4 regions of the Bradyrhizobium sp. WD16 genome follow, and region 4 is predicted to be linked to each of the others. Evidence: riboswitches for the same ligand, from Rfam matches in the RefSeq annotation. Region 4 holds a riboswitch; each other region holds the start of a gene.
The links. Region 4 has a riboswitch for cobalamin ahead of DB459_RS05635 (TonB-dependent receptor). Riboswitches for the same ligand answer to the same signal wherever they lie in the genome.
Positions count from the first base shown of each region.

Region 1 (3,224 bases), 1.4 Mb from region 4:
TAGAAATTGATGTCGATGACGTTATCGAGCATTCGGACCGCAGTCGTCACCGTCCGCCTCAGCTTGGCCTGGTCGAGGCCGTCAGGCCCGACATGGCTGAGCATGTTGACGGAGCCGAGATTGCAGACCGCGACCTCATCGGCCGAGGTGTTCAGCGTGATCTCGGTGCAGAGGTTGGAGGAATGGACCACACCCATGTGACGCTGCGGCGAACGCAGGTTGCAGGGGTCCTTGAAGGTGATCCAGGGATGGCCGGTCTCGAACAGCATGGTCAGCATGCGGCGCCAGAGGTCGGTCGCGCGCACAGTCTTGAAGATACGCATGCCGCCGGCTCTCGCCTTGGCTTCATAGGCCTCGTAGGCTGCCTTGAATGCCTCGCCGTACAGATCGTGCAAATCGGGCGTCTCGTCAGGCGAGAACAGCGTCCATTCTCTGTCGGAATCGATGCGCTGCATGAACAGGTCCGGCACCCAGTTGGCGGTGTTCATGTCATGAGTGCGGCGGCGGTCGTCGCCGGTGTTCTTGCGCAGGTCGAGGAATTCCTCGATGTCGACGTGCCAGGTCTCGAGGTAGGCACAAACCGCGCCCTTGCGCTTGCCGCCCTGGTTGACGGCGATCGCGGTGTCGTTGGCGACCTTCAGGAACGGAATGATGCCCTGGCTTTCGCCGTTGGTGCCCTTGATGTGCGCGCCGAGGCCGCGGACCGGCGTCCAGTCGTTGCCGAGGCCACCGGAATACTTTGCGAGCAGCGCATTATCCTTGATCGACTTGAAGATGCCGTCGAGGTCGTCCGAAACGGTGGTGAGGAAGCAGGACGACAATTGCGGGCGCAGCGTACCCGAATTGAACAGCGTCGGCGTCGAGGCCATGAAATCGAACGACGACAGGAGATCGTAGAATTCGATCGCCTTGGCTTCGCGGTCGATTTCGCGCACCGCCAGCCCCATCGCCACGCGCATGAAGAAGGCTTGCGGCAATTCGATCCGCTTGCCGTGAACGTGCAGGAAGTAGCGATCGTAGAGCGTCTGGAGGCCGAGGAATTGGAAGTTCAGGTCGCGCTCGGGCTTCAGAGCGGCCGAGATCCTGCTGAGATCGAAGCGGGCCAGTTCGGGATCGAGCAGTTCGGCGGCGATGCCGGTCTTCACATAGGCCGGGAAATAGTCGGCATAGCGCGTCGCCATATCGGCCTGCGAGGCGGATGTCGGCATGCCGTGGACGTAGGACAGCACCTCGCCGCGCAGCTTGTCCAGCAGCAGACGTGCACTGACATAGGTGTAGTTTGGCTCCTGCTCGACCAGCGTGCGCGCGGCCATGATCGATGCCAGCGTCAGCTCGTCCTGGCTGATGCCGTCGTAGAGATTACGAGTGGTCTCGGCGAGCACGGGAGCCGCAGAGACACCGTCAAGGCTGGCGCAGGCTTCGCCGATGATCAGCGCGAGCTGCTTGGTGTCGAGACCGACGCGCGAACCGTCGGCCAACGTGACGTGCAGGGCTGGCGTGGCGGCAGGCGCCGGCTGTGCGGCCGCTTCCTCGGCGCGCTGGCGCGACCGCTCTTCGCGGTACAGCACATAGGCGCGCGCGACCTTGTGGTTCTCGCTGCGCATCAAGGCGAGTTCGACCTGGTCCTGGACGTCCTCGATATGGAAGGTGCGCCCCTCGCCTGCACGTCGCATCAGGGTTGCGACGACCTCGGCCACCAATTGCTCGACGCTCTCATGGAAGCGGCGCGACGCAGCGGCGCTCGAGCCCTCCACCGCGAGGAAAGCCTTGGTCATCGCCACCGCAATCTTCGCGGAGTCGAACGGCGTGACCTTGCCGTTGCGTCGGATGATCTGCATGGCAGGCTCGCTGGGAACGGCAGCAAGCGATTCCGGACGCAACTGGATAATGGGAGCGGAGGTGGCCTCCGCGTGGTGCAGGTTTGAAGACATCAAGGGCCCCGTGATGCGCGCGTTGTGTTTGAGCGGGGCAAAGGAGGACGCTGCAGAAGCGCCGACGAGAGAATGCCGACGGCGCATGCAAGCGACCGCCGGGACACCCCGCCCGTGGACGTTCAGTTTGTCGCGGCAGGTCTCCTGGCTCGCAGGTCGTCGCTCGCTTCCTGTCTTCCCGGCGCCTTAAGCCAGTGACATTCGTTCGGAAACAGCTCGCTGCTGACAGTTGCGGGGGCAGCGCCGGAATTCCGCGCCTTCGCACGGTTCACCGGCTTCCCTCTTAGCCACTAAATCTTGCGATCCAGCGGAACCGTGACGTCCATATATGGTGATATTCGCGATGAAGTGTCAACGATTCGTTAAGGGTCTAAGATCCCTTTCCCTGTGGAATGCGGGGGGTCCCTGCCGGCCTAGACTAGATGCTTTCGAGACGACTCGATGTCGGCTGTTCCGAGACATGTCGGCCGTTTATCAGGTCGTTAAGGAACACGCTGGTGCAAGGCTCAGGGACACTCCGATGCCGCGGCATCTTTGCCTTGCTGAGCACCCGGGAGGCTTGCAGACGATTCATGCGGAATACGAGCGCTTCATCGACGAACTTCGATCAGTAACCGCCGATCTGTCGTACGGCCCGGCCACGGTCGCTGCCGGAATAGGGGCAACGGTCGAGCGCCTTCGCGGGATTGCGAGGCGCGCCACCATGTTGCTCACCAAGTTCGACGATGTCGAGCTCTTCTTCCGGCCTGTGACGCTGCAGGCCGTCTGCGAACACATCGATTCGCTGCGCGCGCCCACGCTCCGTCCCCCGCCGCCATCACCGCGCGGGGTCTACCAAAAACACCATGGCCGCTCCGGTATCGCTCCGAAGCGGCCATAACGTGTGAGCGGTTCTTGCTTGCCTCAGCGGCTTCGACGGTTAGGCCGTCGCACCTACGGATCGAGCTCGGTGTCCCAGTAGAGATAGTCGAGCCAGCTGTCGTGCAGGTAGTTCGGCGGGAACAGCCGGCCGTTGCGATGGAGCTGGGCGCATGTCGACGTTCAGGGGGTCAGAAGCGAGTCGATGCCCGGAACGGAGCGCCGACACGCTGCTGAGTGTTTCACACGACCATCAGGTCCTTTGCGACGATGATCTTGCCCTTGAAGTATTTCGCCGCCGGCTCGCGCCAGACGTCGTCCGTGATGCTGTCGAGCGGGGGCGTGAGATGCGACAGGACCAGCGTTTTGACGCCCGCTTCCTGCGCGATACGACCGACGTCCTCCGACGGCGTGTGGTCGGCCTTCATATGCGCC
Region 1 is NZ_CP028908.1:2,651,220-2,654,443, forward strand. It holds gene DB459_RS12255 (ribonucleoside-diphosphate reductase subunit alpha) at 1-1,931, opposite strand, end outside; cobalamin riboswitch at 2,048-2,264, opposite strand; gene DB459_RS12260 (hypothetical protein) at 2,452-2,811, shown strand; partial or broken gene DB459_RS12265 (HNH endonuclease) at 2,865-2,966, opposite strand; gene DB459_RS12270 (MBL fold metallo-hydrolase) at 3,032-3,224, opposite strand, start outside.
Region 1: it holds a riboswitch for cobalamin, as region 4 does, so the genes downstream of both, DB459_RS12255 (ribonucleoside-diphosphate reductase subunit alpha) here and DB459_RS05635 (TonB-dependent receptor) in region 4, are expected to answer to the same signal.

Region 2 (3,224 bases), 330 kb from region 4:
TCGCCGAGACGTCCGCACCGGTGGCATATTGGCTGAAGAAGGTCAGGCCGGGGATGGCTTCCCAAGTATAGCCGATCCGGCCCGTCAGCGGCGTCCAGGATTTTGAGAACGGAAAGCCCGCCTTCTCCGCGCCGTTGACATCGGTCGAATTTCGGTCGAGCCCGATATGCTCCAGCCGCAAGCCGCCAACGAGCGCGAATGTTCGCGTGATCTTCAGGCGGTCTTCTACTGACAGTGACTCATTGTCGATCCTTGCGGTCTGCTGCTGCGTCGTCAGAGGCCCGTAGTATCCCCTGATCGGATCGACCAGCGTGACCAGGTCGTGCGGGAAATTGGCCGCGCCCGGGCGGACGAAGTCGAGGCCGCTCGCCGCAAAGGTTGCCACCAATCGGTTTCCCAAGCCCGCGATGTCGGAGTCCCACGTCAAATCGGTGATGCTTCCCGCCAGTTTCTGGTTGTGCGCCACGAAGAACCGCTCTCGATCGACCAGGTTCAGACTGGCGTTGAATGCTTCCACCTCGTTGTTGAACCACTCACGTTCCGCGCCGTAACCATAGACTTGGCTCTTCAGTGTCAGATTCGGCGCAACAGTGAGCTCGAAACCGCCACGAAGCCACAGCTCCTTTGCATCGGTATGGTTGTCGAGTACGTTGTAATTGGTCGTGAAGGTGCGGTCATCGATCGTGACGGGCCCGAGATTCGAACCATTGTAGTTCGAGACGTAGCTTCCGGAGACGATGCCGGTCGTGGCATGGGGGCCGCTGAATGCGGCAGAGACCAGCGGTGCGCCCCAGTAGGCCTTCGACCGGTCTTCCTTGTACTCGATGGCCCCCCAGATCTTGAAATTGTCCGATAGGCGGTAGTTCAGTCGACCTGACACATCCAGTAACCCGGTGTTCGTATCGTCGACAAAGCCGCTTAGCGACGACCGGCTGATATCGAACCGGTAGTCCAGTCCCTGAATGTTGGTGCTTCCGCCTGAGCCGTAGTAACTGCGGAAGGACGATAGTGAGTCGTATGAGAAGAGCGCCTCGTTCCGGATCGGGCCGGTGTGCGGTTGTTTCGTCACGAAATTGACGGCGCCGCCACTCGCGCCTTCTCCTGACATAAGAGAAGCGGGTCCTTTCAGGAATTCGACGCTTTCCAGATTGGCCGTGTCCATGAACCGAGACGTCATGTTCTGAGGGCCGACCTTGATGCCATTGTAGAGCACATTGATCTGGCTGTTGGTAAAGCCGCGCATTGAGAAGGCTGACGGCTCGGCGGGATTATCGCCCGACGTCACGCCGACCGCGCCCTGCGCCACTTCCGTTACTGTTCGATAGCCGCGGTCGCCGATGGTCTGTTGCCCGATCACTTCGATGGTCGCGGGAACCTCGCGCGCGCTCAAGCCCAGTCGCGAAGCGCTTTCGGCAACGGTTCCGGTGTTGAGCGGCGTCTGCACCGCGTTTCGGGCGTCTTCCTTCTGCTCGGTGGCGTTGGATGTCGCTCCGATTGGTGCTGCCGGGCGCGGGCGCGATCCCGAATCGCGGCTCCGCTTTGTCCCCGTTCGATTTTGGGTCGCCGGCGGAGAGACCTCGATAGGCGGCAGCTGACTGGAAGAGGGAAGCTGCTGTCCCTGCGCGGCAGAGACGTCAAGCGCGAGCATGGAGACGAGAAAGCCGGATGCAAACAGGAAATTGCGGCGCGGGTCGCCGGTGGTGGCAGAAGACAAGGTTCGGACCTCGGTATGACGTCAGTGGCACGTCACAGCGAGCCAAGTTTCACCTTTAGGCCGACAACCTTCAGTGAAGCAATGTCTGTACTCCCCGACCGACATTTTCGCGTGTGACCACGGCTGACGGCAGGTCTCCTGGCTCGCGGGTCGTTACCTTGCGTCGCCTTCCCGGGGCCGAGTCGCCCAGTGGCTCGTGACACAAGGTTCGCCGCTTACAGTTGCGGGGGCAGCTGCGGAATCGAGCAAGCTTCCTTGCACCGCATTCCCTTTTCATCCCCAATAATGAGGAACCGTCCCGAATATCTAAAGCTATGTCGCGCTGGGAGTCAAATGCAGCCGCCGCCAGCAGCGCGGCTGAGATGGCGCCATCATTTGTTTGTTCAGCCAACCAGGTTTGGGGTCGTCAGCGGACGGTCGTGCCGTCTTGCGTCGGGGCAATCGGTCGGAGAAATTCGGACAATCGGCGTGGTCAGAGGAAGCCTTCTACTTTTCTCGAATTGCGCCATGAGCCCCGACGCGCCAATGGGCTAACAGCATACAGAGGCAAGGATTCAAATCAGCCTCGTCGCCTTCAAGCCGGCATGGCCGTGCCGGCCGATGTTGGGCGGTAGCGCACAGTGGTGCCGGGCGGCGGCACCAGCATGCCTCCGCTTCAGAGACTGCCAGCGTACGAATCTCGGCATTCGCTTCGAAGCATCACTGTCGAATCGACTGGTACCGACGGCCTCGACTGCTCACGCCTCCGGCGATGAACATCCGACAGACAGCGCGTCTGTCGCAAAAGTTGGAATACTCATTTCGTGCGACCGCCGAAAAACAGAATAGTCCGTGACATCCATACATTTTATGGTGGAAGCATCGAGACCTGCTCAACAGGAGCCGCCGTGACCAGCCCGTTTTTCGTCTCCCGTCGTTCCCTGCTCAGCGTGCTTGCGGGAGGCCTCGTCGCCGGCAGCGCAGGAGCGCAAACCAGGCGAGGCTCGGATAGCGATCTCGGCGGGGTCACGCTGCGCGTGGCCCATTACAAGGGCGGTTGGCGCGCCCTGCTTCGGGCCGCCGGGGAAGACAAGACGCCATACAAGATCGACTGGAAGGAGCTCAACAACGGCGTCCTGCACATCGAGGCGCTCAACAGCGATGCCCTCGATCTCGGTTCGGGCAGCGAAATTCCTGCAATGTTCGCCGCCCGCCAAAATGCCAATGTGCGCTTCATCGCTGTGTCGCACGAGGACCTCAACACCCAGGTCACCGTCGCTGCCAAGGATTCGCCGATACGTTCGATCGCGGATCTCAAGGGCAGGAAGGTCGGTTACGTGCGCGCAACGACCGCCCACTATTTCCTGTCCAAGCAGCTCGAGGAGGTCGGCCTTTCCTTCAACGACATCGACGCCATCAACCTGACGCCGTCCGACGGCTATTCGGCCTTCACCTCCGGTAAGCTCGATGCCTGGGCGATCTACGGTTACAATGGTCAGCTCGCCATATCCAGGCAGGGAGCGCGCCTCCT
Region 2 is NZ_CP028908.1:1,540,032-1,543,255, reverse strand. It holds gene DB459_RS07160 (TonB-dependent siderophore receptor) at 1-1,648, opposite strand, end outside; cobalamin riboswitch at 1,825-2,027, opposite strand; gene DB459_RS07155 (ABC transporter substrate-binding protein) at 2,602-3,224, shown strand, end outside.
Region 2: it holds a riboswitch for cobalamin, as region 4 does, so the genes downstream of both, DB459_RS07160 (TonB-dependent siderophore receptor) here and DB459_RS05635 (TonB-dependent receptor) in region 4, are expected to answer to the same signal.

Region 3 (3,224 bases), 1.4 Mb from region 4:
AGGATGGCGACCAGCAGGTAGACGAAATCGCCGGCGCCGCCGATGCAGATCGCCGTCCCCAGAAAGATCGGCGTCGTGAACGCAATCGCTGCCACCGGGATCGTGGCAAAAGCGAGCGCGCCGCCCGCCAGCATTCCGGCACAAAGGCAGGTGATCACGATCTGGCCGCCGTTCGAGGCGTCGGCGAAGAACGCCGCCGGCACGACCGCCCAGGCGAGGCCGAGAATGAACGCATTGCGCACCAGCCGGTGCATGGTGCCGCGGGAGACGAACTGCGGCTTGGCGATCCGTCGCGACGAAAAGGCCTTCAGTCCGACGATGAGCGTGCCGCAACCGACGACAGCAGCCCAGACCAGGGCAGGGAATCGGTCCGGCGAGGGCCACAGGGCGATGGCCAGCACCGCCGCGTTGCAGGCGTTGGCCAGCATGATGCCGGGCGAATAGCGAAGCACCAGCGAGACCTGTTCGGCCCGAATATGGCCGGCGACCGTCTCGTCCGTCGGCGGTCCGCCGAAGGCCGCCAGATCGCCGGCGAACAGCCTCGATAAATAGGAGCTCAGATACCCCGGCATCCCCGATCCCGCAGCGCCGACCTGGCGGCTTCGGGAACAAAATCGCGACAAAGCTTTGATGAACTATAAATTCCGGGAGATTGCCAGCACTGGTTGTATCGCCTCGAGGCGTCCAAGTTCTGACATCGATAACAAAGGATGAACGCGCTAAGCGTTGTCACCACAAGGGCGCGGGATCGATCGCGAATCGATGATCGTCAAGCGCGCGGCCGGCGGCACGCACATCATCCAGATCATACGATGACCTGCCCGACCGTCCTGCGACATCAAAGCATCGCACGCTCCCGATTGCGCCGATGGCGTCGAGACGGGCTGCAGGCCTGCCGAGAAGCTGCGCGCTTCGATGGCATGCGCCACCTGGTCAATCCGCCCGGTGGGGCCGCCTGATTGACATCGACCGTCCCCGCAGATCATAGTGCCGGCCGATGGTCCGTCCGTGAGGATGGTTAAAGAGGGAACACCGTGAGGAGCCAATCGGCTCCAAGGCGGCGGCTGCCCCCGCAACTGTAAGCGGAAAGCGTTTTGTCTCATGGTCACTGGGAGTTCGCTCCTGGGAAGACGGACGAACGCGACTGATCCGCGAGCCAGGAGACCTGCCATCAAAGGAAGACTGCGGTACCGGGCGGGGCGCCCCGGTGGCGGCTGTGTATCTTACACCTCACCCTGATCCCCAGGGGCAGTCGGCGTCCCACTGATCCGGCCTCAGGCGTTTGACGCCAGGCCATTTGGGAAAGTCCGCCGATGGCCGAAGGCCAGACCGTCAGCCTGCATGTCTGCGTCACCTGCCGCGCCGGGGAAGCCGAGCGCGACGGCATGGCGCCGGCCGGGCGGCGACTCCATCAGCAATTCGCCCGCGCCTTGCGCGAGCGCGGCGACGGCGACTGGATCGAGCTGAAGGAAGTGACCTGCCTCGTCTCCTGCCAGCGCGGCTGCGCGGCCGCCGTCTCCACGCCCGGCAAATGGAGCTACCTGCTCGGTCACCTCGACGACAGCAAGCTCAATGACGTGCTGACCTACCTGCGCATCTACCGCGACTCGAAATCGGGTGCGGTGCTGCCCTCCCGGCGGCCGGCCTCGCTGCAGGACGCCATGCTCGGCCGCTTTCCCCCGCTCACGCCGCCACCGGACGGAGCCTCATGACCGACAAACTCCACGCCACGAAAACGCCGGTGACGATCATCACCGGCTTCCTCGGCGCCGGCAAGACCACGCTGCTGCGCCATATCATGGAGGGCGCCGCCGGACGGCGGCTCGCCGTGATCGTCAACGAATTCGGCAGCCGGGGCGTCGACGGCGAGACCATCAGGAGCTGCGGCCTCCAGGCCTGCGCCGAGACCGACATCGTCGAACTCGCCAATGGCTGCCTGTGCTGCACCGTGGCCGACGAGTTCGTCCCGGCCATCGAAGCGCTGATGGAGCGGCCGCAGCCGCCCGAGCACATCCTGATCGAAACCTCGGGCCTGGCGCTGCCCAAGCCGCTGCTCAAGGCGTTCAGCTGGCCATCGCTGCGGTCGCGGCTGACGGTCGACGGCGTCGTCGCGGTGATCGACGGCCCCGCCGTCGCCGCCGGGCGCTTCGCCGACGATCCGGCCGCCGTCGCCACCCAGCGCGCGGAGATCGAGACCCTCGACCACGACAATCCGCTGGCCGAGGTCTACGAGGACCAGCTCTTCGCCGCCGATCTCGTCATCCTGAACAAGACCGACCTGCTCGCGCCGGAACAGGTCGAGGCGCTCGCCCGCGAGATCGCCGCCAGGCTGCCGCGCGCCGTCAAGGTGGTCGCGGCGCGCGAGAGCAAGATCGACCTCGCCACGCTGTTCGGTCTCAACGCCGCGGCCGAAGCCGATCTCGCCGCCCGGCCGTCGCATCACGACGACGCGCCGGACCACGAGCACGACGATTTCGAGAGCTTCGTGGTGGCCATGCCGGAGATTGCAAGACCGGAGAGCCTCGTCGAGCGGCTCAAGAGCGTCGTCGAGCAGCACGACATCCTGCGCATCAAGGGCTTTGTCGCCGTCGCCGGCCGGCCGCTGCGCCTCGAGCTGCAAGGCGTCGGCGCCCGCTTCCGCCATCATTTCGATCGTCCCTGGAATGCCGGCGAGCCGCGCCACGGGCACCTCGTGGTCATCGGCCGCAACGGTCTCGACCGCGCCGGCATCGCGGCCGGGGTGATCGAGGCCGGAGCGTTGGGCTGACCTCATGCATCTGCTGGTCCGGGAGCAGCATACGCTGGACGAAGCCGAGGTCGCCGAAGATCTCGGCCAGAGCCCGGCCGACATGGTGCTGCTGTCGTTCTCGGACACCGATCTCGCGGCGGCGGCCGCCGCCTGGTCGCGGCTCGGCGCCGACCGCCCGTCGCTGCGGCTCGCCAACCTGTCGCGCCTGCGCCATCCGATGTCGGTGGACCTCTATGTCGAGCAGGTGATCGCCGCGGCCAAGGTCGTCGTGGTGCGCCTGATCGGCGGACTCGATTACTGGCGCTACGGCGCCGAGGAGCTCGCCGCGGCCTGCCGCGGCGCCGGCACCATCCTGGCGCTGCTGCCCGGCGACGGCCGTCCCGATCCGCGGCTCGCGGCACTCTCGACGGCACAGCCGCGGCTGCTGACCGAACTCGACGGCTATCTGCGCGAAGGCGGCCTCGACAACACCACC
Region 3 is NZ_CP028908.1:2,636,030-2,639,253, reverse strand. It holds gene DB459_RS12205 (bifunctional diguanylate cyclase/phosphodiesterase) at 1-572, opposite strand, end outside; cobalamin riboswitch at 982-1,188, shown strand; gene DB459_RS12200 (DUF1636 domain-containing protein) at 1,314-1,712, shown strand; gene cobW (cobalamin biosynthesis protein CobW) at 1,709-2,767, shown strand; gene cobN (cobaltochelatase subunit CobN) at 2,772-3,224, shown strand, end outside.
Region 3: it holds a riboswitch for cobalamin, as region 4 does, so the genes downstream of both, DB459_RS12200 (DUF1636 domain-containing protein) here and DB459_RS05635 (TonB-dependent receptor) in region 4, are expected to answer to the same signal.

Region 4 (3,224 bases):
TCGCCCTGGTGCAGATCACCCTCGCCACCCACTCGCCCAACAACGCCAAGCGCTTCCGCGACCTGGTGCGGCGGGTCGATGCGATCCAGGAGGCCTATGCCCTGACCGGCGACGCCGACTATCTGCTCAAGATCGCCCTGCGCGATCTCAAGAGCCTGTCCGACATCGTCAACAACGTGCTGATGCCGCACGAGAGCGTCGCCCATGTGCGCTCCTCGATCGTGCTCGACTGCCTCAAGACGACGCGCCGGCTGCCGATCGGCAAAGCCGGATGAGGACACGCTCGCGCGTTAACCTGTTGTGCGATCGCCGGCCGAGTTGCCGAACCCATTTTGTGTCTCGCGACGGGTGCGGGCACCACATCGAGCATGACTCAACGAACGCGAATCACTTCTCGCCGATTCGTCCCTGCTTCGTTCCTCGACTGTTCGAAAGATTAACGCGACACGGAACATGCGTCGCATTGTGGGACGATGCCGGTAACGCCCATTCATCACAGGCGGACGAGGCACGCGTTAACCACTGATGAGCGCCACGCGATCAGGCGCCGCTGCCATCTTGTGCTTCTCTCTCGGTGTACGCACCACATCGAGCATGCTGCGCGCTGCGCGAATCGCATTTCGCTGATTCGGACCCGCTTCGTTCCACCGGTGTTCGAGAAGTTAACGGCACGACGACCGACGTCCTCCGCTGGCACAGTGGTGTTAACGCGTCTCACAACACAGATCACACGCCTCATCGCCATCTTGTGTCTGTCTCGCACAGGCAGCACCACATGGCGCACGGCTTCGCCTGCGCGAATCGCTGTTCGCCGATTCGGGCCCGGTTCGTTCCACCCGCGTTCTGATCGTTAACGGAGCGAGCACGAACGTCGCATTCCGGCACAACAGGCCGTCGCCTTGACTCCCGTCGTTAACAAACCCTAACGTCGATTCGACGGTTCCCTTCGGGGATCAAAAGGGAATGCGGTGGGGACACCACCAGACAAGCTCGCCGCAGGCGAGGTCAGGGTGTCCGATTCCGCAGCTGCCCCCGCAACTGTCAGCGACGAGCCTGCTGTCCAGCGCCACTGGGAAATTCGGTCCCGGGAAGGCGACATCAGGTGATGACCCGCGAGCCAGGAGACCTGCCGTCGATCGTGGTCACACGCGGCAATGTCGGTCGGGGAGTACAGGCATTGGTTTCATCGACGCATCCTGCGTCATGAACCTCGGTCGCGGTGACGTGCCACCGACGTCAACCGAGGCCATTCATGCCCGCCGTCTTTGTTTCCGCAGGGACTCGCCGCACCCGCTGGCTCGCCACCAGCTGTCTTGTGTCCTGTCTTGCATCCTGCCCTGCAATCCCCGTTCTCATCGCCACCGCGGCCGACGCCCAGCAGGCCACCCCACTGCCGGCGATCACGGTCGCCGCAAGCCGGCTCGACAGCGCCACCAACACCATCGTCGGCGCCTCGAGCACGGTCATCTCCGCCGCCGAGATCGCACGCTCGCCGGCGCAGTCGCTGCAGGACATCATCGCCCAGACCCCCGGCGTGCAGGTGCAGTCCACCTTCGGCATCGCCAACGGCGCCTACACCGCGGTCGACCTGCGTGGCTTCGGCGCCTTCGCCAGCGCCAACACCCTGGTCCTGATCAACGGCCGCCGCGTCAACGACCTCGACCTCATGGGGGTCGACTTCTCGACCATCCCGCGCGATTCCATCGAACGCATCGAGATCACCCGCGGCAATTCCGGCGCGGTGCTCTATGGCGACAACGCCGTCGGCGGCGTCATCAACATCGTCACCAAGACCGCCGTCGATGGTCCGCCGGCGAGCATGAAGGCGGAAGCCGGCACCGGCTCCTTCAACCAGCGCCAGGGCGTGGTCTCCGCCGCCGTCAATCAGGGGCCGTGGTCCTCGTCGGCCTTTGGCAATGTCTTTTCATCGGGCGGCTGGCGCACCAACAACGCCATCAACCAGGTCAACGGCGTCGGCGACCTCCGCTACACGACGCCGGACTTCACCGCCTTCCTGAACCTCGCCGGCGACAACCAGCACATCGGCTTTCCCGGCGGACGCCGGGTCGATCCCACCACCGGAGCCAGCCAGATCGCGACCGATCCGCGCGGCTCCTCGACACCGTTCGACCATGGCGACAAGCAGGGCATCAATGCCACCGCCGGATTCACCACGACCTTGCGGGACGGCGTCGACCTGATCGTCGACGGCGGTGTCCGCGTCAAGAAACAGCAATCCGCCTTCTTCGGCGACGTGCCGCTGTCGAGCTTCAACGCGAGCTTCAGCGACAGTCACCTCAGCACCTGGTCGTTGACACCTCGGCTGTCGATCAAATCGGTCCTGTTCGGCCTGCCCTCCACCGTTCTGACCGGGGTCGACTTCCACGACGCGACCTACCATTCCAGCCGCTCGCAATATCGCAGCTCCGCACCGGTCCACGTCTATGATCTCGGCCAGCAGACCCTCGCGGCCTATTACCAGCAGACCGTGAGTGTTCTGCCGACCACCGACCTGACTTTGGGTGGCCGCATCCAGCGCACCCTGGTGACCGCGCGCGACACGCTCGATCCGACCGCGCCGAATTACTTCGGTGACGCCCAGCAACTGCCGCTCGATCAGGCGCAGACCAACACCGCCGTCCTCGGCGGCCTCGAACATCGCTTCAACGAGGTGTTCACCGGCTTCGCCCGCGCTGCCAGCGCCTTCCGCACGCCCAATGTCGACGAGCGGGTCAGTTCCGGGCCGATGTTCGACGCCTTCTTCAACCCGGTGGCCAACAATTTCGACATCAAGACCCAGACCTCGTATGACGTCGAGACCGGCCTGCGCGTCAACGCCGGTCGCTTCGAGATGCAATCCAGCGTCTACGACATGGAGCTGACCAACGAGATCCATTACAATCCGGTCAGCTTCTACAACTACAACCTCGACCCGACCCGCCGTTACGGCAGCGAGACCAGCGCCAGCTATCGCATCAATGACAGCCTGCAACTACGCGGCGGCTTCACCTATACCCGCGCCGTGTTCCGCGAAGGCCAATATGCCGGCAGCGACGTGCCGCTGGTGTCGCGCTATTCCGGCAGCGCCGGCGTCAGCTGGGACATCTTCGACAAGTATCTGGTGTTCGACGCCACGTTGCGGGCCTGGTCGAGCCGCCGCATGGACAACGATCAGCAGAACCTCCAGCCGAAGATCCCGGCCAATGCCACCGTGGACGTCAAGC
Region 4 is NZ_CP028908.1:1,206,585-1,209,808, forward strand. It holds gene DB459_RS05630 (Lrp/AsnC family transcriptional regulator) at 1-275, shown strand, start outside; cobalamin riboswitch at 921-1,149, shown strand; gene DB459_RS05635 (TonB-dependent receptor) at 1,253-3,224, shown strand, end outside.